Regions from separate parts of the Streptomyces sp. NPDC021356 genome, predicted to be linked through region 1. Evidence: riboswitches for the same ligand, from Rfam matches in the RefSeq annotation. Region 1 holds a riboswitch; each other region holds the start of a gene.
The links. A riboswitch is a leader RNA that binds a small molecule or an ion and turns the genes downstream of it on or off. The one in region 1 is predicted to bind thiamine pyrophosphate.
Positions count from the first base shown of each region.

Region 2: linked by a shared signal. The riboswitch ahead of thiC (phosphomethylpyrimidine synthase ThiC) and the one ahead of AB0G56_RS14315 (nuclear transport factor 2 family protein) in region 1 are both predicted to bind thiamine pyrophosphate.
Region 3: linked by a shared signal. The riboswitch ahead of AB0G56_RS29465 (thiamine ABC transporter substrate-binding protein) and the one ahead of AB0G56_RS14315 (nuclear transport factor 2 family protein) in region 1 are both predicted to bind thiamine pyrophosphate.

Region 1 covers NZ_JBFACU010000009.1:107,655-117,824, reverse strand. The annotation lists gene AB0G56_RS14330 (CbiQ family ECF transporter T component) at 1-93, opposite strand, end outside; gene AB0G56_RS14325 (SCO2322 family protein) at 86-763, opposite strand; gene AB0G56_RS14320 (prenyltransferase/squalene oxidase repeat-containing protein) at 826-2,076, opposite strand; cobalamin riboswitch at 2,208-2,279, opposite strand; gene AB0G56_RS14315 (nuclear transport factor 2 family protein) at 2,402-2,863, opposite strand; TPP riboswitch at 2,905-3,081, opposite strand; gene AB0G56_RS14310 (TetR family transcriptional regulator) at 3,170-3,787, opposite strand; gene AB0G56_RS14305 (glycosyltransferase family 4 protein) at 4,067-5,500, shown strand; gene AB0G56_RS14300 (class I SAM-dependent methyltransferase) at 5,494-6,228, shown strand; gene AB0G56_RS14295 (prenyltransferase/squalene oxidase repeat-containing protein) at 6,225-7,295, shown strand; gene AB0G56_RS14290 (hypothetical protein) at 7,429-7,722, opposite strand; gene AB0G56_RS14285 (hypothetical protein) at 7,874-8,455, shown strand; gene AB0G56_RS14280 (hypothetical protein) at 8,550-9,338, opposite strand; gene AB0G56_RS14275 (N-acetylmuramoyl-L-alanine amidase) at 9,494-10,170, opposite strand, start outside.
Region 2 covers NZ_JBFACU010000006.1:226,714-236,883, forward strand. The annotation lists gene AB0G56_RS10365 (helix-turn-helix domain-containing protein) at 1-789, shown strand, start outside; gene AB0G56_RS10370 (SsgA family sporulation/cell division regulator) at 888-1,325, shown strand; gene AB0G56_RS10375 (YibE/F family protein) at 1,491-2,900, opposite strand; TPP riboswitch at 2,972-3,149, shown strand; gene thiC (phosphomethylpyrimidine synthase ThiC) at 3,142-4,947, shown strand; gene AB0G56_RS10385 (hypothetical protein) at 4,962-5,813, opposite strand; gene AB0G56_RS10390 (metallophosphoesterase) at 5,996-7,093, opposite strand; gene AB0G56_RS10395 (LacI family DNA-binding transcriptional regulator) at 7,292-8,404, opposite strand; gene hisC (histidinol-phosphate transaminase) at 8,824-9,903, shown strand; gene AB0G56_RS10405 (cyclophilin-like fold protein) at 10,045-10,170, opposite strand, start outside.
Region 3 covers NZ_JBFACU010000026.1:21,868-32,037, forward strand. The annotation lists gene AB0G56_RS29440 (ATP-binding cassette domain-containing protein) at 1-478, shown strand, start outside; gene AB0G56_RS29445 (hypothetical protein) at 460-1,740, shown strand; gene AB0G56_RS29450 (VOC family protein) at 1,859-2,275, shown strand; gene AB0G56_RS29455 (ABC transporter ATP-binding protein) at 2,611-3,630, opposite strand; gene AB0G56_RS29460 (iron ABC transporter permease) at 3,630-5,234, opposite strand; gene AB0G56_RS29465 (thiamine ABC transporter substrate-binding protein) at 5,279-6,349, opposite strand; TPP riboswitch at 6,432-6,538, opposite strand; gene rlmN (23S rRNA (adenine(2503)-C(2))-methyltransferase RlmN) at 6,608-7,714, opposite strand; gene AB0G56_RS29475 (hypothetical protein) at 7,725-8,300, shown strand; gene AB0G56_RS29480 (hypothetical protein) at 8,555-9,379, shown strand; gene AB0G56_RS29485 (hypothetical protein) at 9,376-9,606, shown strand.

The DNA.
Region 1 (10,170 bases):
CGGACCGGCCAGGCGGGTGCGGGGGCCGGTCCGGTGGGCGCGTGGGCCGGTCCGGTGGGCGCCCGCGCCACCGGTCCCGGTCCCGTCACGCATTCCTGCGCCGCCGGGCCTGCCAGAGGGCCGCCCCGGCGAGGACGACGATCAGGGCGCCGCCCGCGATGAAGCCGACGGACGGGCCGCCGTCGCCGTTCTTGGCGGCCGTGCCGGCCGTGCCGGCCGTGCCGGCCGTGTCCGGGGTCGGCTTGCTGCCCGTGGCCTTCGCTCCGCCGTCCGCCGCGACCTGCTCGCCGCAGCCCTGGCGCGGGTATCCGGAGATCGCGCACAGCAACGCGTTGGTGTCGTACCGCAGGGGCTTGGCGACGGCCGCGAGGGCGTCCGCCGTGGTGGCGTCGGAGGGCACGAGGGCGCAGGCCGTGCGGGGCGCGGGCGGGGTCTCCCCGGAGGGGGCATCGGCCTGGACGCCGAAGTCGAGGACCAGTGCGACGCGCTTGGCACCGCCCCGTGCCGGGGTGCCCGAGCAGATGGCCGCGAAGTCAGCCGTCCCGCGAGGCTTGGCCGCGTCCTTCGAGTCCTGGCTCACCGCGAAGCGGAAGCCCTGCACGTCACCGTCGGCGGGCCGGGCCGTGGACGGCCCTTGCGTGGCGTACGTCCAGCTGCCGCCGTCGCGGTCCCAGAAGGACCAGTAGCGGTACCCGGCCGCCTGGGCCGGGGCGACGGCCGCCGACAGCAGGACCACGGCGGCCAGCAGCAGCGCGGACACCACGGACAGTGCGGACAGCGGGGAGCCGGCGGTCGGCGTGGGCAGGGCGCGGAGGCGGCGGTGTGTCACGGCTGCTGCCTCTTGGCGCGGCTGCCGCGTGTGCCCAGCCAGGCGGCGGCGCCGAGGACGACGACCAGGCAGACCCCGCCGACGATCCACCAGGTGGTGTGGGACGAGCTGTCGCTCTTCTGCGTCGCGTCGCCGCTCGTGCTGCCCGTCGCGGCCTGCTGCGGCGCCGGGCCGGTCGCGTTCAGCGCCTTGACCAGGTCGAGGCCGCCGAAGGCGCGCGGGTCGGTGCCGGTGGCGTGGGCGGCGAAGACCAGCTGGGCGTAGGCGGCCGGACCGCTCTGCGCCGCCCAGCTCCCGGCGTTCTTCTTCAGCCACTCCAGCGGCCTCCGCGCCTGTCCCGCACCGCCCTGCGCGGCGAGCGCGACGACCGCGTCGGCGGTGTTGCCGTAGTCGGGCTGGGCGGTGGCGCCGGGGAGCGCCGAGGTGAGGTGGCCGTCCTTGGCGACGGCGTGTGCGAGGTAGGCGGCGCCGCCCGCGGCGGCCCGCGCCGGGGTGGCGGTACCGGAGCCGGTGCAGCGGGCCGCGTCACCCGTCTTCCTCTGCGGCGTGGCGGCCAGTCCCTGACCGAGCGCGGCGACCACACCGGCGGCGGTCGCGTCCGCGTTGGCGGCGAGCTTGCCGTGCTTGTCGGGCTGGTAGGCGAACGCGCCCGCACCGTCACCCGTGCACGGCAGGGCCAGCTTCAGCAGGGCGTCGTAGGGGGACTTGCCGTCCTTGACGACGGACGCGGGCTTCTCGCCCACGGCGGCGAGGGCGCCGACGACGACCGAGGTCGAGTTGGCGTCGCTGGGCCCGCCGGGCGCGTACCCCCAGCCGCCGTCCTTGTTCTGCACGGACTTCAGCCAGGAGACGGCCTTGCCGGTCACCGCGTCGTGGCCGCCGAGCGCGGCGAGCGCCTGGACGGCGGCGGCCGTGCTGTTGGAGTCGACGGCCGTCCTGGCGTCGCACCCGTGCGCCGGGTCGGCGCGGAAGGGCGCGAACGCGCCGCTCGCGCACTGCTGCCCGGCCAGCCAGTCCACGGCCCGCGCGGCGGGCCGCACCCCCACGGTGTGCTGCGCGAGCAGCGCGAGGGACTGCCGCCAGACGCCGTCGTACTTCGGGTCGGTGCTTCCGTACAGCCCCGGCGGGAGCGCGGGGGAGGCGGAGGGGGACGGGGAGGAGTCGGCGACGGCGGCCTGCGCCGGGACACCGATCACGGCGACGGCGGCGACGGCGGCCAGGGCCGCTGCGCTGCGGCGTATGTTCATGATCGGCGGAAGCCTCTCCCTGTGGGGAGCCGGACAGCACGGGACACCCCGGCGGCTCGGCTCCGTATCCCTCGACGGTGCCGTACGGCGGCGGGCTGCCGGCGTACGCGAGCCGCTCACGCGCGCGCCCGGGGCATTCCGGCTCGCCGCCACGTGGGCGGTCTACGGTTGCGGGTCAGCGCCGGATTCGCACCGGCTTCCCCCCGGACAGGCGTGAAACGACCGGGCCACTCTACCGGCCCGGCCGGCGGCGGCCACGGGGTGGCCGTGGGGGCCTGCGGCCACGGGCCGGCGGGCGCTGGGGCTACGGGCCCGGGCGCTGTGGCTACAGACCCGGGGTGGGTCCGCCGAACGGCAGGCGCAGGGTCCGGGAGACCAGCAGCCACTCACCGTCGCCGGTCCGGCGGAAGACGTCGGCGTAGTCACCGACCTGGACGGGCGGGCCGGGCGGCACCATGCCGCGGGCGGCGCTGTGGCCGTCGACGCGGTAGGTGGTGAAGTACGAGGTGGCCGTCGCCGTGTCCGCGGAGGCCACCGTGACGAGGACGTTGGACATCACGCGGCGCGAGAGCCGGCCCGCCGGGCGGGAGCCGAAGTACGTCCGCAGGGCGTCACGCCCCTCCACCCGCCTGCCGTCCCCGGGCGGCGGCCACTGCCACACCCCGTCCGGGACGAACAGCTCGGCCACGGAGGCCGGATCGCCCAGGTCCAGGCGGTGGACGAAGTCGACGATCAGTCGTTCGCAGGCGCGTTCGGCGCGGAGGCGCTCAAGAGGGGCCATGTCCATGGGCCCTGCATAGCAGCCGCGCATGGGCGCGGGCGCGCGAAAAACCTACGAGACGGGTTCCCTTCGCCGGTATGGTCCGGATCAGGTGATGGGGGTCGCCTTCCGGTTCTGCTGCGAACCTTCCGGCCTCTCAGCCCTACCGTCGACGTCGGCCCCAGCGGATGCCGTAGCGTCTCGCGGAAGTCGGCTACTCCGGTCGGACTCCCTCACTCGCCTCGTAGGCACTTCCAGGATAGAACGCGCACAGCCTGACGCAATACCTGAAGCCGGGAAAATCCGACTGATCGGCATACATCGGCATACCGGCTATTCGCGCTCGCCCTCGGTCAGGTCGATCAGCCGGCACACCGTCTCGATGTCGACCTGGACCTGCGCGATGGACGCGCGGCCCGAGAGCCAGGTGATCAGGGCCGAGAGCCAGGTGTGCTCGACGACCCGGACCACGGCGAGCTGCTCCGGACCCGGGTCGTCCCGGCCCATCGCGTCCAGGATGATCGTCGTGGTCTGCCGGGAGACCTGGTCGACCTCGGGGCTCGCACTGCGGTCCGCGAAGGTCAGGGCGCGCACCATCGCGTCCGCCAGCTCGGGCTCGCGCTGGAGCGCGAAGAACGCGCGCATCAGCGTCTCCGCCACCCGCTCGGCCGCGCTGTCACCGGCCGGTGGCCGCTTGCGCAGCGTGCCGTGCAGCCGCTCCAGCTGGTCCCGCATCGTGGCGACCAGCAGGTGCACCTTGGACGGGAAGTACCGGTACAGCGTGCCGAGCGCCACCTGCGAGGACTCCGCCACCTCTCGCATCTGCACCGCGTCGAAGCCGCCCCGGCAGGCCAGCTGCGCGCTCGCGCGCAGGATGCGGCGGCGGCGCGCCTCCTGCCGCTCGGTGAGCGGCGGCGCGTCCGACCGGGAGGTACTGGCTTGCGCAGGCATGGGTCGCGCTCCGTGGCAGTCGGTCGAGGGCGGGGGATCGGACGGCGTGGCAGGACTCCGGCCGGGGGAGCGCACGGCCGCGGCCGGACCGGGCAGCGCGCGGCCCGGGGCCATGGCCCGAGCCGTGGCGCGAATCACCCGCTCCCCGGCTCACAGCGCGGCTACCTGCCGGTAGATTCGGAGCCTCCTGAACGATCAAGACGATCAAGTCTGAAACTTGTTCTAGATTAGCGTCCCGGCGTAATCTCGCGGGACGGTGCAGTCAGAAGGGGGCCCTAAGTGACCGCTGAGGCCAGTTGGGCCGGGTCCCCGGCGGACCCCGCCCAGGACGGCGGCCGAGCGCTCAGGATCGCGCTCCTCACCTACAAGGGGAACCCGTTCTGCGGCGGCCAGGGCGTCTACGTACGCCACCTCTCGCGCGAACTGGCCCGCCTCGGCCACCGCGTCGAGGTCATCGGCGCCCAGCCGTACCCCGTCCTCGACGAGGACGACGACCACGCCGGCACGCTGCGCCTGACCGAACTGCCCAGCCTCGACCTCTACCGCCAGCCCGATCCCTTCCGCACTCCGAAGCGCGGCGAGTACCGCGACTGGATCGACGCGCTGGAGGTCGCCACCATGTGGACCGGCGGCTTCCCCGAGCCGCTGACCTTCTCGCTGCGCGCCCGCCGCCACCTGCGCGCCCGCCGCGGCGAGTTCGACGTCGTCCACGACAACCAGACCCTCGGCTACGGCCTCCTCGGCGACGTCGGCGCCCCCCTGGTCACCACCGTCCACCACCCCATCACCGTGGACCGGCAGCTGGAGCTGGACGCCGCGACGACCCGCCAGCGGCAGTGGTCGGTGCGGCGCTGGTACGCCTTCACCCGGATGCAGAAGCGGGTCGCGCGCCGCCTGCCGTCCCTGCTCACCGTCTCCGGCACGTCCCGGCAGGAGATCGTCGACCACCTCGGCGTACGCCCCGACCGCATCCACGTCGTCCACATCGGCGCCGACACCGACCTGTTCTCGCCCGACCCGTCCGTGCCGCAGGTGCCGGGCCGGATCGTGACCACCTCCAGCGCGGACGTACCCCTCAAGGGCCTCGTCTTCCTCGTGGAGGCACTGGCGAAGGTCCGCGCGGAACACCCCAGCGCGCACCTGGTCGTCGTCGGCAAGCAGCCCGCCGAGGGGCCGGTCGCCCAGGCCGTCGAGCGCTACGGCCTGAAGGACGCCGTCGAGTTCGTCAAGGGCATCTCGGACGCCGAACTGGTCGACCTGGTCCGCTCGGCCGAGGTCGCCTGCGTGCCGTCGCTCTACGAGGGCTTCTCGCTGCCGGCCGCCGAGGCGATGGCCACGGGAACACCGCTGGTCGCCACGACCGGCGGCGCCATCCCCGAGGTCGCCGGGCGGGACGGGGAGACCTGCCTGGCGGTGCCGCCGGGCGACGCGGGCGAGCTGGCCGCCGCCCTGACCCGGCTGCTGGGGGACCCCGCGCTGCGGGACCGGCTCGGCCGGGCCGGACGCGAGCGCGTGCTGCGCCACTTCACCTGGGCCCGGGCCGCCGAGGGCACGGTGGCCCGCTACCGCGAGGCCATCGAGGGCGCCGCCCGCCCCGCGCCCAGGTCCCCGTCCCCGTACCGCTCCGCGCCCGCCGCCGCCCACGACGCACCAGCGGCGGCGGCACCGGACGCACCAGCAGCAGACGCATACGAAAGCAGGGCCACGTGCTGACCGTCGACTTCTCCCGGTTCCCGCTCGCCCCGGGCGACCGCGTCCTGGACCTCGGCTGCGGCGGGGGCCGGCACGCGTTCGAGTGCTACCGGCGCGGCGCGCAGGTGGTGGCCCTGGACCAGAACGGCGAGGAGATCCGCGAGGTCGCCAAGTGGTTCGCGGCGATGAAGGAGGCCGGGGAGGCCCCCGCCGGCGCCACCGCCACCGCCATGGAGGGCGACGCCCTCGCGCTGCCCTTCCCCGACGAGTCCTTCGACGTGGTCATCATCTCCGAGGTGATGGAGCACATCCCCGACGACAAGGGCGTCCTCGCCGAGATGGTCCGCGTCCTCAGGCCGGGCGGCCGGATCGCGATCACCGTGCCGCGCTACGGGCCCGAGAAGGTCTGCTGGTCCCTGTCCGACGCCTACCACGAGGTCGAGGGCGGCCACATCCGCATCTACAAGGCGGACGAACTGCTCGCCAGGATCCGCGAGGCGGGCCTGAAGCCGTACGGCACGCACCACGCGCACGCGCTGCACTCGCCGTACTGGTGGCTGAAGTGCGCCTTCGGCGTCGACAACGACCAGGCGCTCCCGGTCAAGGCGTACCACAAGCTGCTGGTCTGGGACATCATGAAGAAACCGCTGGCCACCCGGGTCGCCGAGCAGGCGCTGAACCCGCTGATCGGCAAGAGCTTCGTGGCGTACGCGACCAAGCCGCACCTGCCCCGGGCGGACGCCAAGTGACCACGCCCCGGACAGAACACCTCGTCCTGCCCGGGGTCCTCACCGCCGAGCAGGCCGCCGCGACCGTGGACGGCATCCTCGCCGCCCAGCGTGAGGACGGCGCCATCCCGTGGTTCCGCGGCCACCACCTCGACCCGTGGGACCACACCGAGGCGGCGATGGCGCTGGACGCGGCGGGCGAGCACGAGGCCGCCGCACGCGCCTACGAGTGGCTGGCCCGGCACCAGTTGGGCGACGGCTCCTGGCACGCCGCCTACGCCGACGGCGCCCACGACCACGTCACCGACCGCGGCCGGGAGACCAACTTCGTCGCCTACGTGGCCGTCGGCGTCTGGCACCACTACCTGTCCACCGGCGACGACACCTTCCTCGACCGCATGTGGCCCGTCGTCTACGCCGCCGTCGAGTTCGTGCTGCGCCTGCAGCAGCCCGGCGGACAGATCGGCTGGAAGCGCGAGGACGACGGGACGGGGGCCACGGACGCGCTGCTGACCGGCTCCTCCTCCGTCCACCACGCGCTGTGCTGCGCCCTCGCCATCGCCGAGCAGCGCGAGGAGCCGCAGCCCGACTGGGAGCTGGCGGCCGGCGCGCTGCGGCACGCGATCCGCAGGCACCCGGAGCGGTTCCTGGACAAGGACCGCTACTCGATGGACTGGTACTACCCGGTGCTGGGCGGCGCCGTGACCGGCGTGGAGGCCAAGGCGCGCATCGAGGCGGACTGGGACCGCTTCGTCGTGCCCGGCCTCGGGGTGCGCTGCGTGGTGCCCAACCCGTGGGTGACCGGCGGCGAGTCGGCCGAACTCGCCCTCACCCTGTGGGCGGTGGGCGAGTCCGACCGCGCGCTCGACGTCCTGAAGTCCATCCAGCACCTGCGCGACGCGGAGAGCGGCCTGTACTGGACGGGCTACGTCTTCGAGGACGACGCCATATGGCCGCGCGAGCTGACCACGTGGACCGCCGGGTCCCTGCTCCTCGCGGTCGCCGCGCTCGGCGGCCACGAGGCCACCTGCACGGTCTTCGCGCAGGAGGGCCTGCCCAGGGGGCTGGAGCCGGACTGCTGCGGCTGACGCCGGAGCCGGACTGCTGCGGCTGACGCCGGAGCCGGACTGCTGCGGCTGACGCCGGAGCCGGACCGCAGCGACTGACGCCGGAGCCGGACCGCCGCGACCGAGGACCGGCGGCCCTTCGTCCGTCCGGTCGTCAGCCCCGGTGGATGCGGTTGGCGATGGCGTGGCCGACGAAGAGGTACACGACGGCGGCCAGGCCGTAGCCCGCGACCACCCGTGCCCAGGCCGCGTCGAAGGTGAACAGGTCACGGGACCAGCCGGCGAGCCAGTCGGCCGCGTGATGGACGAACCGCACCAGGTCGTTGGCCCGGTTCGCGTCCAACAGGTACATCAGGATCCACAGTCCGAGGATGACGGCCATGATGTCGGCGACCACCGCGATGACCGTACCGGCGGAGCCGGAACCCGTGCGATATCGAGGGGACATGCCCTTGCGTCTGGCCGCGTGTGCCCGGTTGAAACCCCGGGCGCCTACGGAAAGTCAGTCGCACCTCACGGAAGGTGTCCTGTTTCGGTCGGTATGACGTGGTTCACACGGACCTCTGGAGTACCCGGAGCAACACCTTTCGGAGGACACCGTGCCCGTACCGATACGGCGCCTCGCTGTGGCGCTCACCCTGTGCTGCGCCCTGCTCGCCGGCTCCACCACCGCGTGGGCCACGGGCCAGGGCGACGGGAGGCAGACCAGTCCCACGGTCGCGGTCGCCGCGGCCACGCCCAGCCCGAGCACCTCTGCCGAGCGGCAGAAGTTCGCCAAGACCCGCTTCGTGGCGAACGCGGGCCTCGCGGCCGGCGCGACCTACAAGTGGATCGTCAAACCGTACAAGGAAGGCAAGTTCAAGAAGGGCGCGAAGCATCGCAAGACGTCCCTCGCCAAGGCCGCCCTGGCCGGCGCGTTCACGTACAACCGGCTCAAGGCGGCCGAACGCAACGCCAAGGGCGACCCGACGCTGTCGAAGGCGCTCGCACCGCTCAGCGCGGCCATCGCCAACCTGAAGGACCTGCCGTCCAAGCTGCGCAAGGGCGACGGCTCGGCGGCGAACAGCTTCAACGACACCATCGGCAAGGTGAAGGACGCCGGCAAGAGCGCGGGTGCCCCGGTCAAGGACAAGGTGCCCACCCCCTCCCAACTGAGGAGCGGCGCCAATTCCAGCTCCTGACGGCCCGTTCGAACACGGCGACGGCCCCCCGTTCCCGCGAGGTCCGCGGGGACGGGGGGCCGTGGAGCCGTAGCGGCGAAGAGGCCGTCGACCGTCAGCCGCGCTGGATGTTCGAGGTGTCCCGCAGGACACCCCGGCGGCCGTCCTGCATCTCGGTCAGCAGGCCCTGGCCGCGCTGCTCGACCGCCAAGTACCAGACACCCGGGTTCAGTTCGGCCATCGGCGTCGGCGCGCTGTCCTCCGCGAACAGCGGACGCGGCGCCGGCACGGCGAACCAGAACGGCGAGAAGGCGGGCGCCGGCTGCGCACCGCCGGCCGGGGCCGCGGCCGGAGTCGGCTGGCCCGGCTGCGGCTGACCGCCGAAGGACGCGCCGGGCTGCGGCTGACCGCCGTACGACGGCTGCGGGGCGCCCGGGGCCCCCGGGTAGCCGTAACCGTCCTGCGGCTGCGCGCCGTAGGGGTGCGGGGCGACCGGCTTCGGCGCCGGGACGAGCGCGGCCTGGAGGGCGGGGACCAGCGGAGTGGCGATCGCCGCGCCCGCGAGGACGAGGGCGGCGATGAAGCCGAGGACCAGGCCCGAACCCGCGGCGGTGGAGTCCACCAGGGTCCAGAACAGGATCCACGCCACGAGCACCGTGAACGCCGAGCCCACTGTGCCCAGTTCGAGACCGGCCACCTTGCGCGGCTGGGGCAGGCAGCGCTGCACGACGACCAGAGCCGCACCGATCACCCCGCCCATGTAGACGCCGAGGCCCGTACCGAGACCGTCCCAGGCGTTCTGGTTGAGGTAGGTGTCGTAGAGGCGGAGGAACGACGCGATGAACAGCAACACCGCTGCTCCGATCACCACGCCGTCGCCCCGAGTGAGGGAGCGGATGTTCACTTCAGGTCCTTCAGGTCGTCTCGTCGTCGTAGAGGCGTCGCTGTCGCCAGGTCGCTGTTGCCGGGTCCTGGCGTGAAGCGCGGGGGTGGCCCCTCATCGTACGGGTGACACTATCGCCCGTACGGCGGACCTGTCCGCCGGGATGGGGGCGCCGGTCACGACTGGCGCAGGAAACTCACGATTCCCTCAGACATTCCCTCCGCCGCCTTCTGCCGCCAGGCTCCGCTGGTCAGCAGCGACGCGTCCGTCCTGTCGCGCATGTTGCCGCACTCGATGAACACCTTCGGAACCGTTGACAGATTGAGACCGCCCAGGTCCTTCCGCGTGACGAGCCCGGTGCCGCCGCCCAGGTAGTTGGAGGGCGGCTCCCCGGTGGCCCGCAGGAAGGTGCCCGCCACCCGTTCGCCCAGGTCGCGGGAGGCGGCGGCGATCGGGCGGGTGTCGGCCGCGCCGTCGTGGACGGCCGCCGGGAGGATCACGTGGAAGCCGCGGTTGCCGGCCGCCGACCCGTCGGCGTGGATGGAGATCGCCGCGTCGGCGTGCGCGGTGTCGCCGATCCGGGCGCGTTCGTCCACGCACGGGCCCCAGCCGGGGGAGCCGTCGTCGTGGGTCAGCTTCACCGTGGCGCCCTGCCGTTCCAGCAGGGTGCGCAGCCGGTGGGCCACGTCCAGGGTGAACCGGGCCTCGGCGTAACCGGAATTGGTGGAGGTGCCGGTGGTGTCGCACTCCTTCCAGTTGGTGCCGATGTTCACCTTGCGGTCGATCTCGGAGGTGTGCCGGAAGTTGCCGGGGTTGTGGCCCGGGTCGATGACGACGACCTTGCCCCGGAGGG
Region 2 (10,170 bases), on a different contig from region 1:
CACCCCCACGTCGGCGTTCCGGAGCAGCCGCCCGCGTCGGCGGCGCAGACCCTCATCGGATCCGTGCAGCGCGCGATGCGCCTGCTGGAGACCGTCGCGGGGCACGAGCACGGCGCCCCCGCCAAGCAGCTCGCCCGCGAGACCGGCATCGCCCTCCCCACCGCTTACCACCTGCTGCGGACGCTGGTCCACGAGGGCTACCTCCACCGCGATCGGGGCCTGTTCTTCCTCGGCGAGGCGGCCGAACGGCTGAGCAGCAGCGGAGCGGCGCAGAAACGTCGCAGCACGGTCGTCGACTCGCTCGCACAATGGCGCGATCTGATCGGTGTGCCGGTCTACTACGCGATGTACCGGGACGGCGAGATCGAGGTCGTGTGTGTCTCCGACACCCCGGGCAATCCGGCTGTCCAGGAGTGGGCCGACTTCCGGGAGACCGGACACGCGCACGCGATCGGCCAGTGCCTGCTCTCCCAGCTGGACGAGAACGCCCGCCGCGACCATCTGGCCCGCTACCCGGTGCGGTCCATCACTCCCTACACGGTCCGTGACGACCACACCATGTTGCGACGTCTGGAGCGGATGCCGCGGATGCAGCCGGTGACGGAACGTCAGGAGTACGCGCTGGGGACGGTCTGCGCGGCCGTTCCGATCACCGTGGGCACCATGGCCGCGACGATGGCGCTCTCACTCCCCGCTCATCAGGCCGACCGGCTGCTGCCCGCGGCGCGCCAGTTGCAGTGCGAGGTGGGGCGGCGTGTCGGGTCTCTCGCGCTGGCTATCAGTATCTGAAAACTCACTCCTTGTGATCTGCCATATACGTTCAGCAAGATGCCACCAGTGTTATGGGGATCATTCCCGGCCAGTCGACGGCAGATGACGGGGTAGTGATGCGCGAGTCCGTACAGGCAGAGGTCATGATGAGCTTTCTCGTGTCCGAGGAGCTCTCCTTCCGCATTCCGGTGGAGTTGCGGTACGAGACCTGTGATCCCTATGCCGTACGGCTGACCTTCCATCTGCCCGGTGACGCCCCCGTCACCTGGGCGTTCGGGCGGGAGCTGCTGGTGGACGGAGTGGGCAGGCCGTGCGGGGACGGCGACGTGCGTATCGCGCCTGCCGAGTCCGACTCGCTTGCGGAGGTCCTGATCCGTCTTCAGGTCGGCGTCGACCGGGCCCTCTTCCGCTCCTCCACGGCGCCCCTGGTGGCGTTCCTCGACCGCACGGACAAACTGGTGCCGCTGGGCCAGGAAGGTGCTCTGGCCGACTTCGACGCGCATCTCGACGAGGCCCTGGACCGGATCCTGGCGGAAGAGCAGAGCGCGGGCTGAAGCGTTTCTGCAAGCGGGCGCGTGCCATGGAGTAACGCTTCACCGCCCGGCACGAGACACGACGCCGGCCCGATCCGAGGCCTGAGGGGCGGCCCGAGGCCTGAGGCCCGGCCCGAGGAGCAGGCCGGGCCAGCCCTCAGTCCCTTCACCGTCCCCGGTGAGGCCTCATTGCTTGCGTCGTCTGCCCCGGCCACCGCGCGCGGGAGCGGGGAGCCCGGCCGCCGCCCGGTTCCGCACCGCCTCCGGGCGGTCGGCCGAGACGACGAGGGCAGCCAGGGCCGTGGTGACCGGCACCGAGGCGACCAGGCCGATCGAGCCCACGAGGGTGCGCACGATCTCCTCGGAGACGAGTTCACTGGTGGCGACGGTCCCCACGCTGCTCTGCGCGATGGAGAAGAGCAGCAGCAGCGGCAGCGCCGCGCCCGCGTACGCGAGGACCAGGGTGTTGACGACGGACGCGATGTGGTCGCGCCCGATGCGGATGCCGGCGCGGTACAGCCCGCGCCAGCCCATGGACGGGTTGGCCTCGTGCAGCTCCCAGATCGCCGACGTCTGGGTCACCGTCACGTCGTCGAGGACGCCGAGCGAGCCGATGATCACACCGGCGAGGAGCAGACCGCTCATGTCGATCGCCGGATAAAGACCGTGGATCAGGCCGGTGTCGTCGTCGGTGTTGCCCGTGAGCGCGGCCCAGCCGATGAACAGCGAACCCAGGACGCCGATCAGCACCAGGGAGATCAGCGTGCCGAGCACCGCCACCGAGGTCCGGGCGGACAGGCCGTGGCACATGTACAGCGCGATCAGCATGATCGCGCTCGACCCGACCACGGCCACGACCAGCGGGTTCGACCCTTGCAGGATCGCGGGAAGGATGAACAGGTCCAGCACCAGGAAGCTGATGGCCAGCGCGACCAGCGCCATGACGCCCCGCAGTCGCCCGACGACCACGACGGCGAGTGCGAAGATCCCGGCCAGCAGCGCCATGGGCAAACCCCGGTTCACGTCCGTGACCGAGTACTGCAGTTCCCGCGGCGCCGCGGGCTCGTAGGCGACCACGACCTTCTCGCCCCGGTGCAACTGCCGCGACTGGTCCGGCTGCACGATCTCGGTGAAGGTGCGCCCCTCGTCCTGGCCGGTGTCGACGCGGACCGTGGCCTTCTTGCAGGTCCCGGACGCCTGCGCCTGGGCAGAGGCGCCCTCGGCGGTGGAGGTGTCCCCGGTGGGTGTGTCACCGGAGGCGTTCACCGCCTTGCAGCTCACCGACACCACCACGGTGACCGTGGCCTGCTGCGTCTGTCGGTCGAATCCCACGCCGGTGCGCTCGTGCGCGGCGGCGCCGCCCGGCCAGAGCGCGACGAGGCCGACCACGACCGCGGCGGCGAAGGGAATCAGGATCGCGGCGATGACCTTGCGGAGGTGCTGGGAGACCGGGGCGGCGGGGCCGTGCCCGTGCCCGTGACCGTGCCCGTGCCCCTGGCCGTGGGGACTGCCTTGCCCGGACGCATGTCCCTGCCCGGCCCCGGCGTCGGGGCGCGGTTCCGGCGGCGGCTGGGGGAACTGCTGTGTCGTGGTCACCGCCAGATCATCGCAAGAAGGGCAGGGGCCCACTGTTCACCGCGCCCCATATGACGCTAGCGTGGAGGCACCTTTGCACACGCGGGAGCTCGGAGCACCGGGCTGAGAGGGCGCTGACCTTCGTCTTCGCGATGTTTCACGTGGAACGAGAGACGTTCCCCGGGAACCGCCGCCGGACGGAAGCCGCTGCGTCGACCGCCGAACCTGTTACCGGGTAATGCCGGCGTAGGGAGTAGGTCTCATGACCAACAAGGACGCACGCACGCCTGCCTCCGCGCAGTTGTCCAGCGACGGGGGGCAGTCCGCTTCCCGCGAGGAGGCCGGGGTGTCCATCGGCTGGCACAAGGCGTATGTCGAGGGCTCACGCCCCGATCTGCGGGTGCCGGTCCGTCAGGTGCACCTCACCAACGGGCAGTCAGTCACGCTCTACGACACTTCGGGCCCGTACACCGATCCGCTCGTCGACACCGATGTCCGCCGTGGCCTGTCGCCGCTGCGGGAGAACTGGATCACTGCCCGCGGCGACACCGAGGAGTACGCGGGTCGGCCGGTCCGTCCCGAGGACGACGGGATCAAGCACACCGCACCGCGCGGGGGCCTGCGCAACCTCGACGCGGTGTTCCCGGGCCGGCCGCGCCAGCCGCGGCGAGGCCGTGACGGCCAGGCCGTGACGCAACTGGCTTACGCCCGCCGGGGGGAGATCACACCGGAGATGGAGTTCGTGGCCGTCCGGGAGAACGTTTCGCCCGAGGTCGTCCGCGAGGAGATCGCGGCAGGCCGCGCGGTGCTCCCGGCCAACGTGAACCACCCGGAGATCGAACCGATGATCATCGGCAAGCGGTTCCTGGTGAAGGTCAACGCCAACATCGGCAACTCCGCGGTGACTTCCTCGATCGAGGAGGAGGTCGAGAAGATGACGTGGGCGACCCGCTGGGGTGCCGACACCGTCATGGACCTCTCCACCGGCCGCAACATCCACACCACGCGTGAATGGGTACTGCGCAACTCCCCCGTGCCCATCGGGACGGTGCCGCTCTACCAGGCTCTGGAAAAGGTCGACGGCAGGGCCGAGGAACTGACCTGGGAAGTCTACAAGGACACGGTCATCGAACAGGCCGAACAGGGCGTGGACTACATGACCGTCCACGCCGGCGTACGCCTCGCGTACGTGCCGCTGACCGCCAACCGCAAGACCGGCATCGTCTCGCGCGGCGGCTCGATCATGGCCGCCTGGTGCCTCGCGCACCACAAGGAGTCGTTCCTCTACGAGAACTTCGAGGAACTCTGCGAGATCCTCGCCGCCTACGACGTCACGTACTCCCTCGGTGACGGCCTCAGGCCGGGCTCGATCGCGGACGCCAACGACGAGGCGCAGTTCGCTGAGTTGCGCACGCTCGGGGAACTCAACACGGTCGCCAAGCGTTTCCACGTACAGACGATGATCGAGGGCCCGGGCCACGTCCCGATGCACAAGATCAAGGAGAACATCGACCTTCAGCAGGAGATCTGTGATGAAGCTCCGTTCTATACGCTCGGACCGCTGACGACGGACGTCGCTCCGGCGTACGACCACATCACCTCCGGTATCGGTGCCGCCATGATCGCCTGGTGGGGCACGGCGATGCTCTGTTACGTCACGCCCAAGGAGCACCTGGGCCTGCCCAACCGCGACGACGTGAAGACAGGGGTCATCACCTACAAGATCGCCGCGCACGCGGCCGACCTCGCCAAGGGACATCCGGGCGCCCAGGAGTGGGACGACGCGCTATCCGACGCCCGTTTCGAGTTCCGGTGGGAGGACCAGTTCAACCTGGCCCTCGACCCGGACACGGCACGGGAGTTCCACGACGAGACCCTCCCGGCGGAGCCCGCCAAGACGGCCCACTTCTGCTCGATGTGCGGGCCGAAGTTCTGTTCGATGAAGATCTCTCAGGACATCCGCCGCGAGCACGGCACCAGCCGGACCGAGGTCGAGGAGGGCATGGCCCAGAAGTCCAAGGAGTTCGCCGCCGCGGGCAACCGGGTGTACCTGCCGCTCGCTGAGTGAGGCCGCGGCCGCTGTCACTCCGGCTGGTGTTCCGGTCCTCCGAAGTCCGGGCTGGTGAAGTCGGGGCTGGAGTAGCTGGGACGCGGGCCCGGGACGCCGTCGCCCGGGCTGCTGAAGCCGGGACGGCCGTAGCCGAGGTGCGGCATGCGGCCGCTCGGTGCCGACGGGTCCGTCCGGTACGGCGTGACGGACCCGGAGGCCGCGAGGGCCTCGCGCAGGAACGGCAGGATGCCCCGTTCGAGCAGGGCCTCCTGCCAGGCGGCGCGGGCCTGGACGAGTTCCTCGTGCGGCGCGGTGCCCGGTGACGGGCGGTTGCGCAGCGCGGTGAGCAGCAGGGCCGCCCCGGCCGCCAGGATGGCGGCAGCGGTCACGGCGCCGAACACCCAGCCGACGGTGACCAGGCTCTGGGCGAAGGCCGGTGCAGGGTCGAGCATCTTCAGTATGTAGCCGACGAGGAGGAAGAGAGCGGCGGCGACGCCCGCGAGGACGGGGGCGAGGACCGCGACGACGGCGGCGGCGCCCGCACCGCTGGGCTCGACGGCCTCGCCGACGGTGGCCGCGATTCCTGCCGCGGCCCCTGCGGACTCCGCGGTGTCACTCTCGCGGACGGACGCGGGGACGGCCGGTGCGGGGCGACGCAGGTCCTCGCGGACCTTCACGTAGTGGTGGTACTCGGTGGCCGCGGCGGCGGTGATCAGGGCCGTGGCGTCGAGTGCCATGGTGCGCAGTTGTTCGGTGTTGAGCCGCTGTCCGGCGGTGCCCGGTTCAAGGTGGTGCGGGGCGGAGCGCAGCGCCTCGTCGAGGAGCCGCTCGTATTCCTGGCGGTCCTCGATCAGCAGGTGCTGCGGAACGCTGTTCATGTGCATCCCCCGATGCTCCGTAGGGCTTGGGGCTCGCATGACAGCGAGCCGTCGGGCAGAAACGGAGGGGAGCCTGCTACGGATAGACCGATGGTAGAGCCGTGACGGCGCGCGGTGACAGGGGGTTTCCACAAATTGCGCGCCGAGCCGTGGTCCGGCCCGCTGTCACGGGCCTGCTCGTCGAACGCTCAGATGTCCAGGGGAAGTTGCTGGACCAGCAGCTTCCCGGCCATGGTCACGCCGCCGTCCATGGCGATGGCAAGTCCGTCGGCGTAGACGTGCGGTCCTTCCACGAGCGGGCCTGTGGGCTCGTCGCCGTCCTCGGAGCCGACCTCGCCCAGCAGATAGGGAATGGGGCTGTGGCCGTGAACGATGCGGGTGCCGCCGTACGTATCGAGCAGGGAGCGCACGGCGTCGGCGCCGCCCTCGTCGCGGAAGGAGAAGCGCTTGGTGAACTTGCGGAACAGGTCCCAGCACTCGTCGGCGTCGTTGCGGGTGAGGGTCTCGCGGACGGTGTCGTTGACCGCTTCGATCGAGTCGCCGTAGTCGAGGTAGGAGGTGGTGTCGGAGTGCACGAGCAGATAGCCGTCGACCTCCTCGACCGCGTCGAGGCGGGCCATCCACTGCAGGTGGTGGTCCTGGAGGCGGTCCATGTCGGACTTCTGGCCGCCGTTGAGCAGCCAGGCGGCCTGGAAGGTGGCGGTGCCCGCACCGGAGTTGACGGGGGTGTCGCCGAACCGCTTGGCACCGAGCAGGAGGAGTTCGTGGTTGCCCATGAGGGCCTTGCAGTAGCCGCCGGCCGCCGCCGCCTCGGCGGACAGCCGCATCACCAGGTCGATGACGCCGATGCCGTCCGGGCCGCGGTCGGTGAAGTCGCCGAGGAACCACAGCCGCGCGGTGCCCGCGCACCACTGGCCCGCGGCGTCGATGAGGCCTTGCTCCTGGAGAGCGGCGACCAGTTGGTCGACGTAGCCGTGCACGTCGCCGACGACGTACAGCGGACCGGGCCCGGCGGGAGGCTGCGCGGCCTGTGCGGGGGCGGAGTCCACCGCCACCTGGACCGCGTCCCCGCGCTGGAGGACGGGCAGGTCCCGTTGGGTGGGCGTGTACGCGTCCGGGTAGCCCTCCTCGACCGCGGGAGGGCCATCTTCCAGGGGTGGCGCGGTATCGGCGGGGGGCACGCTGGGAGCGTACGGAGCGGTCTCGTTCATGTACGCGGGCACGCGGAAATCGCGCAGTGGCGCCGTCCGCTCCACCTCGGGTCCCTGACCGGCCCCCTGAGTCATCGACCCCTCCACCATCGCGCCGCATCTGCACCGCTTCGGACTGCCTGGTCGCAGCGGCCCGCGGTGTCGTGCGCCCATCATAGGAATGCGGATCGCGTCGTGTGATGACCCAGGGGTGGTGAATCGGAGCAGGACTCAGGTTCACCGCGGCTTTCGCCCCGATTGGGCAGTCTTCGGCGGTCCCGCGACGAGCTGCCCTTACTGCTCCTCCGGCGTTCTGGGCGGGCTGACGGTCGTGCGCGGCGGGCGCCGCTGCGAGGAGGTGCGCACGATCAACTCGGTCGGTATCACCTGCTCGACCGGGTGGTCCGAATCGACTCCCTCGATGGCGTCGATGAGGAGCTGGACCACGGCGGTGCCGATGCGGCGTGGCTTGAGGGAGAGCGTGGTGATAGGCGGCTCGGTGTTGGCGTAGACCGTGGACTCGCTGCAGCACACCAGCAGCAGGTCCTCGGGGACCCGCAGGCCGTAGCGGCGGGCGGCGGCGAGCAGGTCCGTGCCATTGGGGTCGAACAGTCCGTAGACGGCGTCGGGCCGGTCGGGGCGGGCCAGCAGCCGGTCGGCGGCGACGGCGCCCGCGCACGGGTCGTGGGCGGGGTAGGCCTCGTAGACGGGATCCTGGCCGACGCGCTCGCACCAGCGCAGGTAGGCGGTCGTGGACAGGTGGGTGTACGTGTCGGTCGTGGTGCCGGTGAGCAGGCCGATGCGGCGGGCGCCGGCCTCGGCGAGGTGATCGAGGATGTCCAGGACGGCCGCCTCGTGGTCGTTGTCGACCCAGGCGGTGACCGGGAGGGAACCGGCGGGGCGGCCGTCGCTGACCACCGGTAAGCCCTGCCGGACCAGCTCGCTGACGACCGGGTCCTGGTCGGAGGGGTCGATGACGACCGTGCCGTCCAGGGCGACGTTCGACCACACGTCGTGGCGCGAGGTCGCCGGGAGGATGACGAGCGCGTAGCCGCGGGCGAGCGCGGCGGAGGTGGCGGCGCGCGCCATCTCCGCGAAGTACGCGAACTCGGTGAAGGTGAAAGGTTCATCCCCGTACGTCGTCACGGTCAGGCCGATGAGGCCCGACTTGCCGGTACGGAGCGTGCGTGCTGCGGCCGAGGGTCGGTACCCCAGCCGGTCGGCGACCTCACGGACGTGGCGGCGGGTGGCGTCCGGGAGCCGCCCCTTGCCGTTGAGGGCGTCGGAGACGGTTGTGATGGAGACTCCGGCGGCGGCGGCGACGTCTCTGATGCCTGCCCGGCCCGGCCGACTGCCTCGACGAGAGGTTTCCGCGCGGCTCACCTGGTGCTTCCCTGCTGCTGTCATGGCGAGCCGATAGTAGGGCTCATGCGGTGGGGTAGTGCGGACGCATATGCACGCATTGACAGGCACGTTTCTGCATGGCTGAAGCCCATCAACTGCCGATGAAACCAAGGCTGTTCATCGATTTCATGCCAGGACGTGAAGCAGTGACACCCGTAGGCCTGCCGAGCCCTGGAGGTCTCGAAGAGGTCTCAACTCACCTGCACGAGCGATGCGCGCCACGGCGCGAGCCACCGGCGCGTAGATATATGTGAGACGCGCCCCTCGTTCGTACATATTCGTACATGGATGCCCCCGATGCCGCGCGACCGGTGCCGTGGGAAGCCGGCGGGAGTGATGGCTTCCGACCCATTCGCAGGGACGCCCAATCCTCATAAGGTATGGAGTATTGGAAGTCGGCGGTGGTCATGAGGAGGACAGCGGTGAGCGAGACGAACCCGAAACTGCGCGCCGAGCTGGAAGGCATCCCCACCTACAAGCCCGGCAAGCCCGCCGCGTCCGGCGGCCCGGTGGCGTACAAGCTGTCCTCCAACGAGAATCCGTATCCGCCCCTGCCGGGTGTCATGGAGACGGTGACGGCGGCCGCCTGCTCCTTCAACCGGTACCCGGACATGGCCTGCACCGACCTGATCAACGAGCTGGCCGAGCGGTTCGGGGTGCCCGCCTCGCACGTGGCGACCGGCACCGGCTCCGTCGGCGTCGCCCAGCAGCTGATCCAGTCCACCAGCGGGCCCGGTGACGAGGTCATGTACGCCTGGCGGTCCTTCGAGGCGTACCCGATCATCACGCAGATCAGCGGGGCGACCTCGGTGAAGGTGCCGCTCACGCCGGGTGATGTGCACGACCTGGACGCGATGGCGGACGCGATCACCGACCGCACCCGCCTGATCTTCGTCTGCAATCCGAACAACCCGACCGGCACGGTGGTGCGCCGGGCCGAGCTGGAACGGTTCCTCGACCGGGTGCCCGGTGATGTGCTGGTGGTGCTGGACGAGGCCTACCGAGAGTTCATCCGCGACGCCGAGGTGCCCGACGGCGCGGTCCTGTACCGCGAGCGGCCCAACGTCTGTGTGCTGCGCACCTTCTCCAAGGCCTACGGGCTCGCCGGGCTGCGGGTGGGCTTCGCCATCGCTCACGAGCCGGTCGCGGCGGCGCTGCGCAAGACGGCGGTGCCGTTCGGCGTGAGCCAGCTGGCGCAGGAGGCGGCGATCGCCTCCCTGCGTGCCGAGGACGAGCTGCTGGGCCGGGTCGGCTCGCTGGTGTGCGAGCGCACGCGCGTGGTCGACGCGCTGCGCACGCAGGGCTGGAACGTCCCCGAGACGCAGGCCAATTTCGTGTGGCTGCGGCTGGGGGAGCGCACCGGCGCCTTCGCCGAGGCCTGTGAGCGGGCGGGCGTGGTCGTCCGGCCGTTCCCGGGCGAGGGGGTGCGGGTGACCGTCGCCGAGAGCGAGGCGAACGACATCTTCCTCAAGACGGCGGAGGCCTTCCACCAGGGGGCGTGACGTCCCCGATCAGGCATGCCCTCCACCCGGAGAGGTGATCTCCGCAGGGTGGTGTGTGCGTTCCTCCTGTTGTCCAGGGTTCCTTCGGGGCCTGCCCGGCGGCGCGCGGTTCCTCCGCGGTCCGCTCCGCCGGGCGGGCCCTCAGCCGTTCACCGGCTCGACGCGCACGGGGTCGCCGTCGCGGACCGTCGCGAGCCGGCGGGGATCGCCCTCGATCCGGCCCAGGACGTTGCACGGGCTCGCGAGGCGGCATTCGTCGCCCCGCGA
Region 3 (10,170 bases), on a different contig from region 1:
CTGGATCGACCCCGCCCCCGCCCTCGTCCCGGAACTGAACGCCTGGGAGAACACCGCCCTGCCGCTCATGCTGCGCGGCACCGGCAGGCGCCGGGCCAAGGTGGCCGCCCTGGAGTGGCTGGAACGCCTGGACGTCGGTGAACTGGCCCGCAGACGCCCGCACCAGCTGCGCCAGGCCGAACGGCAGCGCGTCTGCATCGCCCGCGCGCTGGCCCCCGCGCCCACCGTGCTGTTCGCCGACGAACCGACCGCCCCGCTGCACCGCGCCGACCGCGCCCACGTGCTGCGCACCCTCACCACAGCGGCCCGCTCGCACGGCATCACCGTCCTGCTGGCCACCCACGACGCTCAGACCGCGGCCCTCGCCGACCGCACGGTGGCCCTTCAGGACGGGCGGTGCGTGAAGAGCGTGCACCTGCCCCCGGCCGGCGACGGCGACACGACGGAAGGCCGGGCGGCGTGCTCGCTCTCCGTCTGACCCGCGTCGCCCACCCCGCCGTCCAGCTGCGCCGTCTGACGGTCGTCGCCGCCTCGGCGGGCACCGGCTTCCTGCTGCTGTGCAGCCTGGCCTACGCCCTCGGCCACCCGGAGGAATCCGGCGCCGCGCTGCTGCGGCTGTCCTGGTGCGTGGTACCGCTGACCGCCACGGTGTACCTCACGGTCGTCGTGGCCCGCACCGACCCCGCCACCCGGCCCCGCGCCGCGCTGTCCGCGCTCGGCCTGGGACCGGGCCGCCTGATGGCCGTCTCGGCCGCCACCACCGTCCTGTCCTGCACGGCCGGTTCCCTCCTCGCGCTGCTGCTCTTCCTGCACCTGCGCGGTGACCTCACCTGGCTGCCGTTCGACGGCGCCGCCTCGGGGTTCCTCGCCGCGGGCAGGCGGCTGCCGGTGCCGGGCGCGCTGACGCTGCTGGCGGTCGTCCCGGTGCTGGCGTCGGCGGCGGTCGCCTGGTCCCTGCGCCCGCGCGAGCCCCGGCCGGCGGTCCGCGCCGCCGGGACCGCGTCCCCCGTGCGGGACGAGGCGCCCGCCGCCGGTCCCGAGGACGCCACCGTCGAAGCAGGTCCGGGGGCCGCCGCCGAAGCCGGTTGCGAGGCCGCCCCCGTGGACGACGCCGACCCGCACCGCCCGCTGCCGCCCCGCCGGCCGCCCGCCGGTCTGCCCTGGGGAGTGGCCGTCCTGGCGGTGGGCCTCACCGTGGAGGCCTACGCGGGCCGCTCCGCCTCCCGCACGGCCCTGCCCGGCGGACTCGCCGCCGACTCCGCGCCGGTCCTCGCCGGCTGGCTGCTCACCGCCCTCGGCCTGGCCCTGGCCGGCCCCGGCCTGACCCACCTGTGCGGCCGCGTCCTGCAAGCGGTGCGCCCCGGCGCGGTACGGCTGCTGGCGGGCAGGGTGCTGATGGAGGAGGCGGGCCGCATCGGCCGGCCGCTGGGGGTCGTCTGCGCGGTTGCCTCCGGCGCGTACGCCGCGGTCGCCCTGTCCGGCGGCTCGGCACCCTCCCTCGGCCCCCTGACCGCCCTCGGCGGACTCCTCGTGGCCGGCTGCGCGGTGGCGGCCCTGCTCACCGCCGCCGTGGAGGCCCGCCAGTCCCGGTCCGCCACCATCGCCGCCCTGCGCAGGCTCGGCGCCCCCGCCACCACGCTCCGGTCCGCCGCCGCCCTGCGCGCGGGCGCCCTGCTGGCCCTGTTCGTCCCGCTGACCCTGGCGGTCGCGGGCCTCGCCGCGCTGCCCCTGGCGCGCTGAACGCCCGCACGAAAACCCGTACGAGAAAAGTTCCGCGGCACCGATGAGTTCCGGGCGCGTGTCCGGTCCACCCCATCGAACAGCACGAACGGCGGCACCGCAGAGGGAGAGACCCACCATGTCGAACAGCTACCAGCAGATGATCTTCGTGAACCTGGCGACAGAGGACGTGGCCGCGTCCAGGAAGTTCTTCACCGAGCTGGGCTACACCATCAACCCGCAGTTCTCCACCGACGACTGCGCCTGCGTCGTCATCAGCGACACGATCATCGCGATGCTCCTCGGCAAGAAGCGCTACGCGGACTTCACCGAGAAGGAGATCGCGGACTCCACCCGCACCAGCGAGGTGCTGATCTGTCTGAGCGCCGAGAGCCGCGAGAAGGTCGACGAGCTGGTCGAGAAGGCGGTCGCCGCGGGCGGCACGGTGACCGGCAAGACCCAGGACTACGGCCACATGTACGGCCGCGCCTTCGACGACCTCGACGGCCACACCTGGGAGGTCATGTGGATGGACCCGGCGGCGGTCCAGGGCTGACGGGACACAGCCGGACGGACACGGTGCGCGGGGCCCCGTAGATGCGGGAACCTGCGGGCGGTCAAGGAAGGGCAAAGCGGGCGCCCCCGCGGGACGCATGCGTCGACACCCGCTCCGGAGCGCTCGCAGACCAGCGCCCCCGGGGTGCCGGGGCGCTCCGGGGTCTTCCCCGGAGCGCCCCGGCACCCCCGCACTTGCGCATCTGTGAAGGGCACCGTGACCGTCTTGGCCATCTCCCGCCGCGCCGACGCGGCGCACGCGCCGACGGCTGACGCGCCGCTCCGCTCCCCCTCCCCTGACGCGCCCTCCGCTCGGCCTCTCGCGCGGGGCGCCGGTCAGCCCAGCACCACGATGTCGTCCGGGTCGAACGCCACGCCCGTCTCGTCCCCGACCTCGGGGGCCGACCGCAGCGGGCAGGCCGCCTCCAGCCGCGGCGCGTTTGGCGGCTGGAGGCGGACGGCGACATGGGTGCCCTTGAACGTGCGGGCGACCACCGTGCTGCGCAGGCCCTCGTCCACGGGGACGAGGCGGACACCGGCCGGCCGTACGAGGACGCTCCGGGTGCCCTGCGGGGCGCCCGCGGGCACCGGGACCTTGCCCCACGGAGTGATCGCTCTCTCGCCGTCCACCTTCGCCTCGACGACGTTCTCGAATCCGAGGAAGCGGGCCACGAAGGCGTCCGCCGGGTGCTGCCACACCTCAAGAGGCGTACCGGACTGGGCGATTCGGCCCTCGCGCATCACCACCACGCGGTCGGCGAGCGCGAACGCCTCACCCTGGTCGTGGGTGACGGCGAGGACGGTGGTGCCCAGCCGGCCGAACAGCTCGCGCAGTTCGACGACGAGGCGTTCGCGCAGCGAGCGGTCGAGCTGGCCGAGCGGTTCGTCCAGCATGAGCAGGCGGGGCCGGGGCGCCAGCGCCCGGGCCAGGGCGACACGCTGCTGCTCGCCGCCGGACAGGGCGGCGACGGCCCGTGCTCCCGCGCCCGGGAGGCCGACCAGTTCCAGCAGTTCGGCCACTCGGGCCGTCCTCTCCTGCCGGGCCGTGCCGTGCATCCGCAGCCCGAAGCCGACGTTGCCCGCCACGTCCCGCTGCGGGAACAGCTGGTGGTCCTGGAACATCAGGCCGACCTCGCGGCGGTGCACCGGCACCCCCGCCTGGTCGCGCCCGTCGAGCAGCACCCGGCCGAAGTCCAGCGGCTGCAGTCCGGCCACGGCCCGCAGCAGCGTCGACTTGCCGCTGCCGCTGGGGCCGAGCACGCACACGATCTCGTGTTCGGCGACCGCCAGGTCGACGGTGTCCAGGACGGCCCGGCCGCCGAAGCGGACGGTGGCCGCCGCAAGGCTCAGCAGCATCAGAACTCCCCCGTCCGGTCCGCACTGCGCAGTCTCTCCAGCACGAGCAGGGACACCGCGCACACCACCATGAGAATCGTCGACAGGGCCATGGCCTGGCCGTAGTTGAGGTCGCCGGGCCGGGCGAGCAGCCGGGCCACGGCCACCGGCAGGGTCGGGTTGTCGGGGCGGGCGATGAACACCGTCGCGCCGAACTCCCCGAGGGAGACGGCGAAGGCGAACCCGGCGGCGACCAGCAGTGCCCGCCGCACCAGTGGCAGGTCCACCTCCCGCCACACCCGCCACGGCGACGCCCCGAGCACGGCCGCCGCCTCCCGCAGCCGTACGTCCACCGCGCGCAGCACCGGCAGCATGGTCCGTACGACGAACGGCACGCCGACCAGGGCCTGGGCGAGGGGGACCAGGATCCAGGACTGCCTGAGGTCCAGCGGCGGCTTGTCCAGGGAGATCAGGAAACCGAAGCCGACGGTCACCGCCGACACCCCGAGCGGCAGCATCAGCAGCGCGTCGAAGCCGCGGACGAGCCGGCCGGTGTCCCGGCGGGTGAGCGCGGCGGCGGCGAGGGAGCCGATGACGACGGCGATGGCGGTCGCGGCGGCGGCGTAGGACAGCGAGGCGCCGACCGCGTGGATCGGGGCGACGAGGAAGGTGCCGCCGTCGGGGTCGGTCAGTGCACGGTAGTAGCCGAATCCGGGGGCGGTGAGCGAGCGCTGCACCAGTACGGCGAGCGGCAGCAGCAGGAGCAGGGCGATGCTCGTGAGGACGGCGGCCAGCAGCGTCCACTGCCCGGCGCCGCGCGGGCGGCGGGCGGTGCGGGAGGGGTCCACCAGTTTCAGCGCGCTCTCCCTGCGCCGTACGGTGCGGGCGTGCACGGCGAGGATCGCGCCCACCGCGAGGAACTGCACGATCGTCAGGACGGCGGCGGTGGACAGGTCGAAGAGTTCGGACGTCTGCCGGTAGATCTCCACCTCCAGGGTGGAGAAGGCGGGGCCGCCGAGGATCTGCACCACGCCGAAGGAGGTGAAGGTGAAGAGGAACACCATGAGCGCGGCGGCGGCGACCGCGGGCGCCAGGGCGGGCAGGGTGACCTTGCGCCAGGCGGTCAGCGGCGCCGCGCCGAGCATCCGCGCGGCCTCCTCCTGCCGCGGGTCGAGCTGCGACCACAGGCCGCCCACGGTCCGTACGACGACGGCGTAGTTGAAGAAGACGTGCGCGAGGAGGATGGCCCACACGGTGGTGTCCAGCCGCACCCCCCACAGTTCGTCGAGGAGTCCGCCGCGCCCGAGCAGGGCGAGGAACGCGGTGCCGGCGACGACCGTGGGCAGCACGAACGGCACGGTGACCACGGCCCGCAGGACGTGGCGTCCGGGGAAGTCGTAGCGGGCGAAGACGTACGCGCCGGGCAGGGCGATCAGCAGGGTGAGCGCCGTGGAGGCGAGCGCCTGCCAGGTGGTGAACCACAGCACGTGCCGGATGTCGGAGCGGCCGAGCACGTCCGCGATCCGCCCGATGTGCCAGGTGCCGTCGCTCTGCAGGCCGCGCCGGACGATCGCGGTCACCGGGTAGGCGAAGAACACCGCGAAGAACGCGACGGGCGCGGCCATCAGGGCGAGCCGCACCGCGTTCCCCGACCGGCGGCGCGCGCGGGTCACTTCACTGCGAGCGAGGTCCACGACCTGACCCACTGGTCACGGTTGGCGGCGATCTTGTCCGGGGCCATGGTCTGGGGGTGCTCGGCCTGCGGACCGTACTTCGCGAACTCGGCCGGCACCGCGGCCTTCTCGCGCACCGGGTAGACGAACATGTTCAGCGGCATGTCCTCCTGGAACTCCCGGCTGATCAGGAAGTCGAGGAACGCCTTGCCGCCCTTGGTGTTCTTCGCGTTGCCGAGCAGGCCGGCGTACTCGACCTGCCGGAAGCAGGTGTCCTGCACGACGCCGGTCGGCGCGGTCTTCGGCTTGGGGTCGGCGTAGATGACCTCGGCGGGCGGCGAGGAGGCGTAGGAGACGGCGAGCGGCCGGTCCCCCTTGGCCTTCCTCCCGCCGGCGGAACCGGAGAACTCCTGGTTGTAGGCCTGCTCCCAGCCGTCGACGACCTTGACGCCGTTGTCCTTCAGCTTCTTCCAGTAGCCCTGCCAGCCGGTGTCCCCGTACTTCGCGGCGGTGCCGAGCAGGAAGCCGAGGCCGGGCGAGGAGGTCGCGGCGTTCTCGGTGACGAGGAGGTTCTTGTACTGCGGCTTCAGGAGGTCGTCGAAGGAGGCGGGCGGGGCCAGCCTGTGGTCGGCGAAGTACTTCTTGTCGTAGTTGACGCAGATGTCGCCGGTGTCGACGGGGGTGACGCGGTGCTTCGCCTGGTCGACCCGGTACTGAGGCGCGACCTTGTCGGAGTCCTTCGGCTCGTACGACTGGAACAGTCCGTTGTCGAGCGCACGGGACAGCAGCGTGTTGTCGACGCCGAAGAAGACGTCGCCCTGCGGGTTGTCCTTGGTGAGGACGGCCTTGTTGACGGCCTGTCCGGCGTCGCCGTCCTTGAGCACCCTGACCTTGTAGCCGGACGTCTTCTCGAAGTCCGCGATCACGCTCTTGGAGGCGGCCCACGAGTCGTGGCTGACCAGGGTCACGGTCCTGGAGTCCGCCGCCTCGCCGCCGGAGGACCCGCACGCGGAGAGCGTGACCAGGCCGAGTCCGACCGCCGCGGCGACGAACGTCTTGCGGTGCACTGGATTTTCCTCCTGGGTGGTGGCCAGGAAGAGACGCGGCCCTGCCCGGGATCCGCGAAGGATGCCGGGCAGGGCGCAACAGCTCGAGTGATGACCGAACTTCCTACCCAGAATGACCTGGGCGAGGTTCAGAGGGTCTGCGGCCGGATGCCGCACTCTCAGCGCTGTGGCGCTCCCCTGTCGGAATGTGAAGATGCCGGGATGTGAAGTTGTGTGGGGCTCAGCGTACCGGTCGGCTGTCGGTGGGCTACCGGTCGGCTACCGCTCGGTGGCGGCGAGCTGGCCGCAGGCTCCGTCGATCTCCTGGCCGCGGGTGTCCCGGACGGTGACGGGCACGCCGTGCGCCGCGATCGCCTCGACGAACGCCTTCTCGTCCTCGGGCCGCGAGGCGGTCCACTTCGAGCCCGGCGTCGGGTTGAGCGGGATGAGGTTGACGTGCACCGGCTTGCCCTTGAGGAGGCGGCCGAGCCGGTCGCCGCGCCAGGCCTGGTCGTTGATGTCCCGGATCAGCGCGTACTCGATGGACAGCCGGCGCCCGGACCGGGCGGTGTACTCGAACCCGGCGTCCAGCACCTCCCGCACCTTCCACCGCGTGTTGACGGGCACGAGCGTGTCGCGCAGTTCGTCGTCGGGGGCGTGCAGGGAGATGGCGAGGCGGCACTTGAAGCCCTCGTCGGCGAACCGGTGGATCGCCGGGACCAGGCCCACCGTGGAGACGGTGATCCCGCGCTGGGACAGGCCGAGCCCGTCGGGCTCGGGGTCGGTCAGCGCGCGGACGGCGCCGACGACGCGGTTGTAGTTGGCCAGCGGCTCGCCCATGCCCATGAACACGATGTTGGACAGCCGTGCCGGTCCTCCCGGCACCTCGCCGTCGCGCAGGGCCCGCATGCCGTCGACGATCTGGTGCACGATCTCGGCGGTCGACAGGTTGCGGTCGAGTCCGGCCTGGCCGGTGGCGCAGAACGGGCAGTTCATGCCGCAGCCGGCCTGGGAGCTGATGCACATGGTGACCCGGTCCGGGTAGCGCATCAGCACCGACTCGACGAGCGTCCCGTCGAACAGCCGCCACAGCGTCTTGCGCGTGGTGCCCTCGTCGGTCGCAAGGTGCCTGACGACCGTCATCAGCTCGGGAAGCAGCGCCTCACGCAGCTTGGCGCGCGAGCCGGCCGGGATGTCCGTCCACTGCTCGGGATCGTGCGCGTACCGCGCGAAGTAGTGCTGCGAGAGCTGCTTGGCACGGAACGGCTTCTCGCCGATCGCGGCGACGGCCTCCTTGCGCTCGGCAGGCGAGAGATCGGCAAGGTGCCGCGGCGGCTTCTTGGCTCCGCGCGGGGCGACGAAAGTGAGTTCTCCGGGCTTGGGCATGGTGGTACCAGTGTCGCAGATCGACTTGGGTGACCTGCGGCTGTCGGCTGCTACGACTGTCGGTAGTGGTCGTTACTGGTGGCCGTTGAGCGGCCTCGGACGGCCCAGGGACGGCCCGGAACTGCGCCCGGTGCCGGTGCGTCTACCACCGCAGATCAAGAAAGAGGGGGGTGCAATGAGCCCGTGGCTGACACCCGTGCTGGGTCTTGTAGGGGCGTTCGTTGGCGCATCGTTGGCACCGTGGATGACTGCTCACCTGGCATGGAGGCGTACCCGCCGAGAGGCATTCAACAAGGCGATCTCTGCTCTTCGGACTGCCCAGGTGGCCCGCCACTTTGCGAACGGAGTCCCCGCGCACTACATCGGAGGCGACGCGGCCACGGTCGAGGACTACAACCAACGGCTAAGGGAGCGGGGCATTGACCGCTTCGTCGACTCCATGCACGAGGCCAAGGTGGCGCTGGCGGCTCTTGAGCCCTTCTACAGAGTGAGCGGTGACCTCAACAGGTGGGAGATCACGGAGCCAGATGCAGAGAGGATGCTGGCTGAGCTGATCCGGAAACGCAGGCGACTGAGGTCGGCGTAGCGGCTTCGAGCTGAGTTTTTATGGTCCAGTCAAGCGCCGGCGCGCTCGGTACTGGGGCACCAGTTTGGAAGACCGCGTATGTGGATGGCCACTGAGCTGGCGAGACGCTGACCTGCCGTTCCTGGGGTCGGTCGCTGTTGTTCCCCGTGATTCCCCGCTGTCTCTCTCTGCTGCGGGCACGCGAGGGACACGAACATCGCTCGATCCATCGAAACGCAGGCGCGGTCAGTCCCGTCGGATGTTAGAACTTCAGCATGGCACTGCCTTTCAGTAAGTCGCAGATCACCCGCCTCGGCGAGCGTCTCGTCAAGGCGAGCGAGCCGAGTGACGAGGATCTCACGGCGCTTAGTGAACTGCTTCTTGCCTACGATGACACCTTGGACTCGGCCTTGGGAGTTGTTCGGAGCCTGGGGTTTGATCCCACAAGCCGGGTGAAGAACACTGGAACGATCTTGGAGAAGCTGGCTCGGCATGGCGGGTCCTGGCTCAAGAGCATCCAGGATCTCGCTGGGATGCGGATCGTGCTGGATGGTGACAGGGCAGTCCAGGACGAGGCGGTGCGAGCAATCGCTCTAGCTTTCGATTCGGCTGAGCGCGAGACGAAGGTCATTGATCGTCGGGCGCAGCCTAGCCAGGGCTACCGGGCAGTGCACGTGATCGTGTATCCCGACGGCATCCCTGTCGAGGTCCAGGTCAGGACGCAGTGGCAGCACGAGTGGGCTGACATGTTCGAAAAGCTCGCAGACTTGATCGGCCGCGGCATTCGTTACGGTGAGCCGCCTGCGCACTGGTGGGATGCTGTGGCGCATGCGACCGATGGCAAGACGCCGAAGCAAGCGGCCGTCTTCCGCGAGCTCTACGACGCGTCGTACCGCTGGCATGAGGCTCTTGCGAAGAGTGCCGTGGCGCTCAGTGACCTCATTGACGCCCTTGAGGACGCTGAGGTCTCAGGAGTAGGCAAGACTGAGGTGCAGGAGTTGTGGGATGACGTTCGTGAAGACCTCGCCGAGTTCCGCGAGCGCATGAGCGGCATGACACCTGTCTCAGACCGAGGTGATCTTGGTAGCGTGGGCTCATGACTAACGTTCTCGTTGTGTATGACCGCTCGGCCGGTCGCTTGCTGCATGAGCAGGAGTTTGAGCACAGGCGAGAAGCGTTCATGGCACGTTTTGAGGCTGAGAGGCGCTATCGCGATCACGGGAACGTTGAGGTCGTGGTGCTGAGCGCCAAGAGCCGCGCTGACCTGCTGCGTACCCACGCTCGGTATTTTCTCAGCTTGGATGAGCTCGCCGCTCGTATGGCTTGAGTTACCATCCTCGGTTCCGCCGTCGCTTGGAGATTCTAGGCCGGTGGAGTCTCAATGCCGAGTCAAGCTGGCGGGAGTCGTCCATCGGTTGCGGAGGGCTCCCTGCGCAGTACGTGTTGGCAACTGCTGTGCAGCAACGGGCCGTGCACTGAGCCGCACCCTCCCATCTTTCTCTATCCACCGCTCTCCCCAGCTCCCATCCCGTCCGCCGTCGACCCACACACCGTGGAGCGGGCGTGGTTCAGGGGCGTCAAGGTGGAGCGCGCCCCTGTACGAACGACCTTGACGCCCCTGGGCCGCGTCTGCTCGGCTCTGCCTGGGTCGGCGGTGGACGGGATGGGAGCCCCCGCGCACGCCCCTTCGTGCCCGCGGTCGGCGACGGTGCCCCCTCCATCCCGGTGCCGGCCGATCCCCCGCCGGAGGCATTGTCCTGACCGTCAGGTGAGCGATGTGCGGTGCTCGGCTCATGGCCGCTGGCCCTATCCACATGTGGGCGCGCGTCGGCGCAGCCCGCGCGGAGCGGGCCGAAGGCAGGAGCGGCGCGCGGAGCGGAGCCGGGAAGCG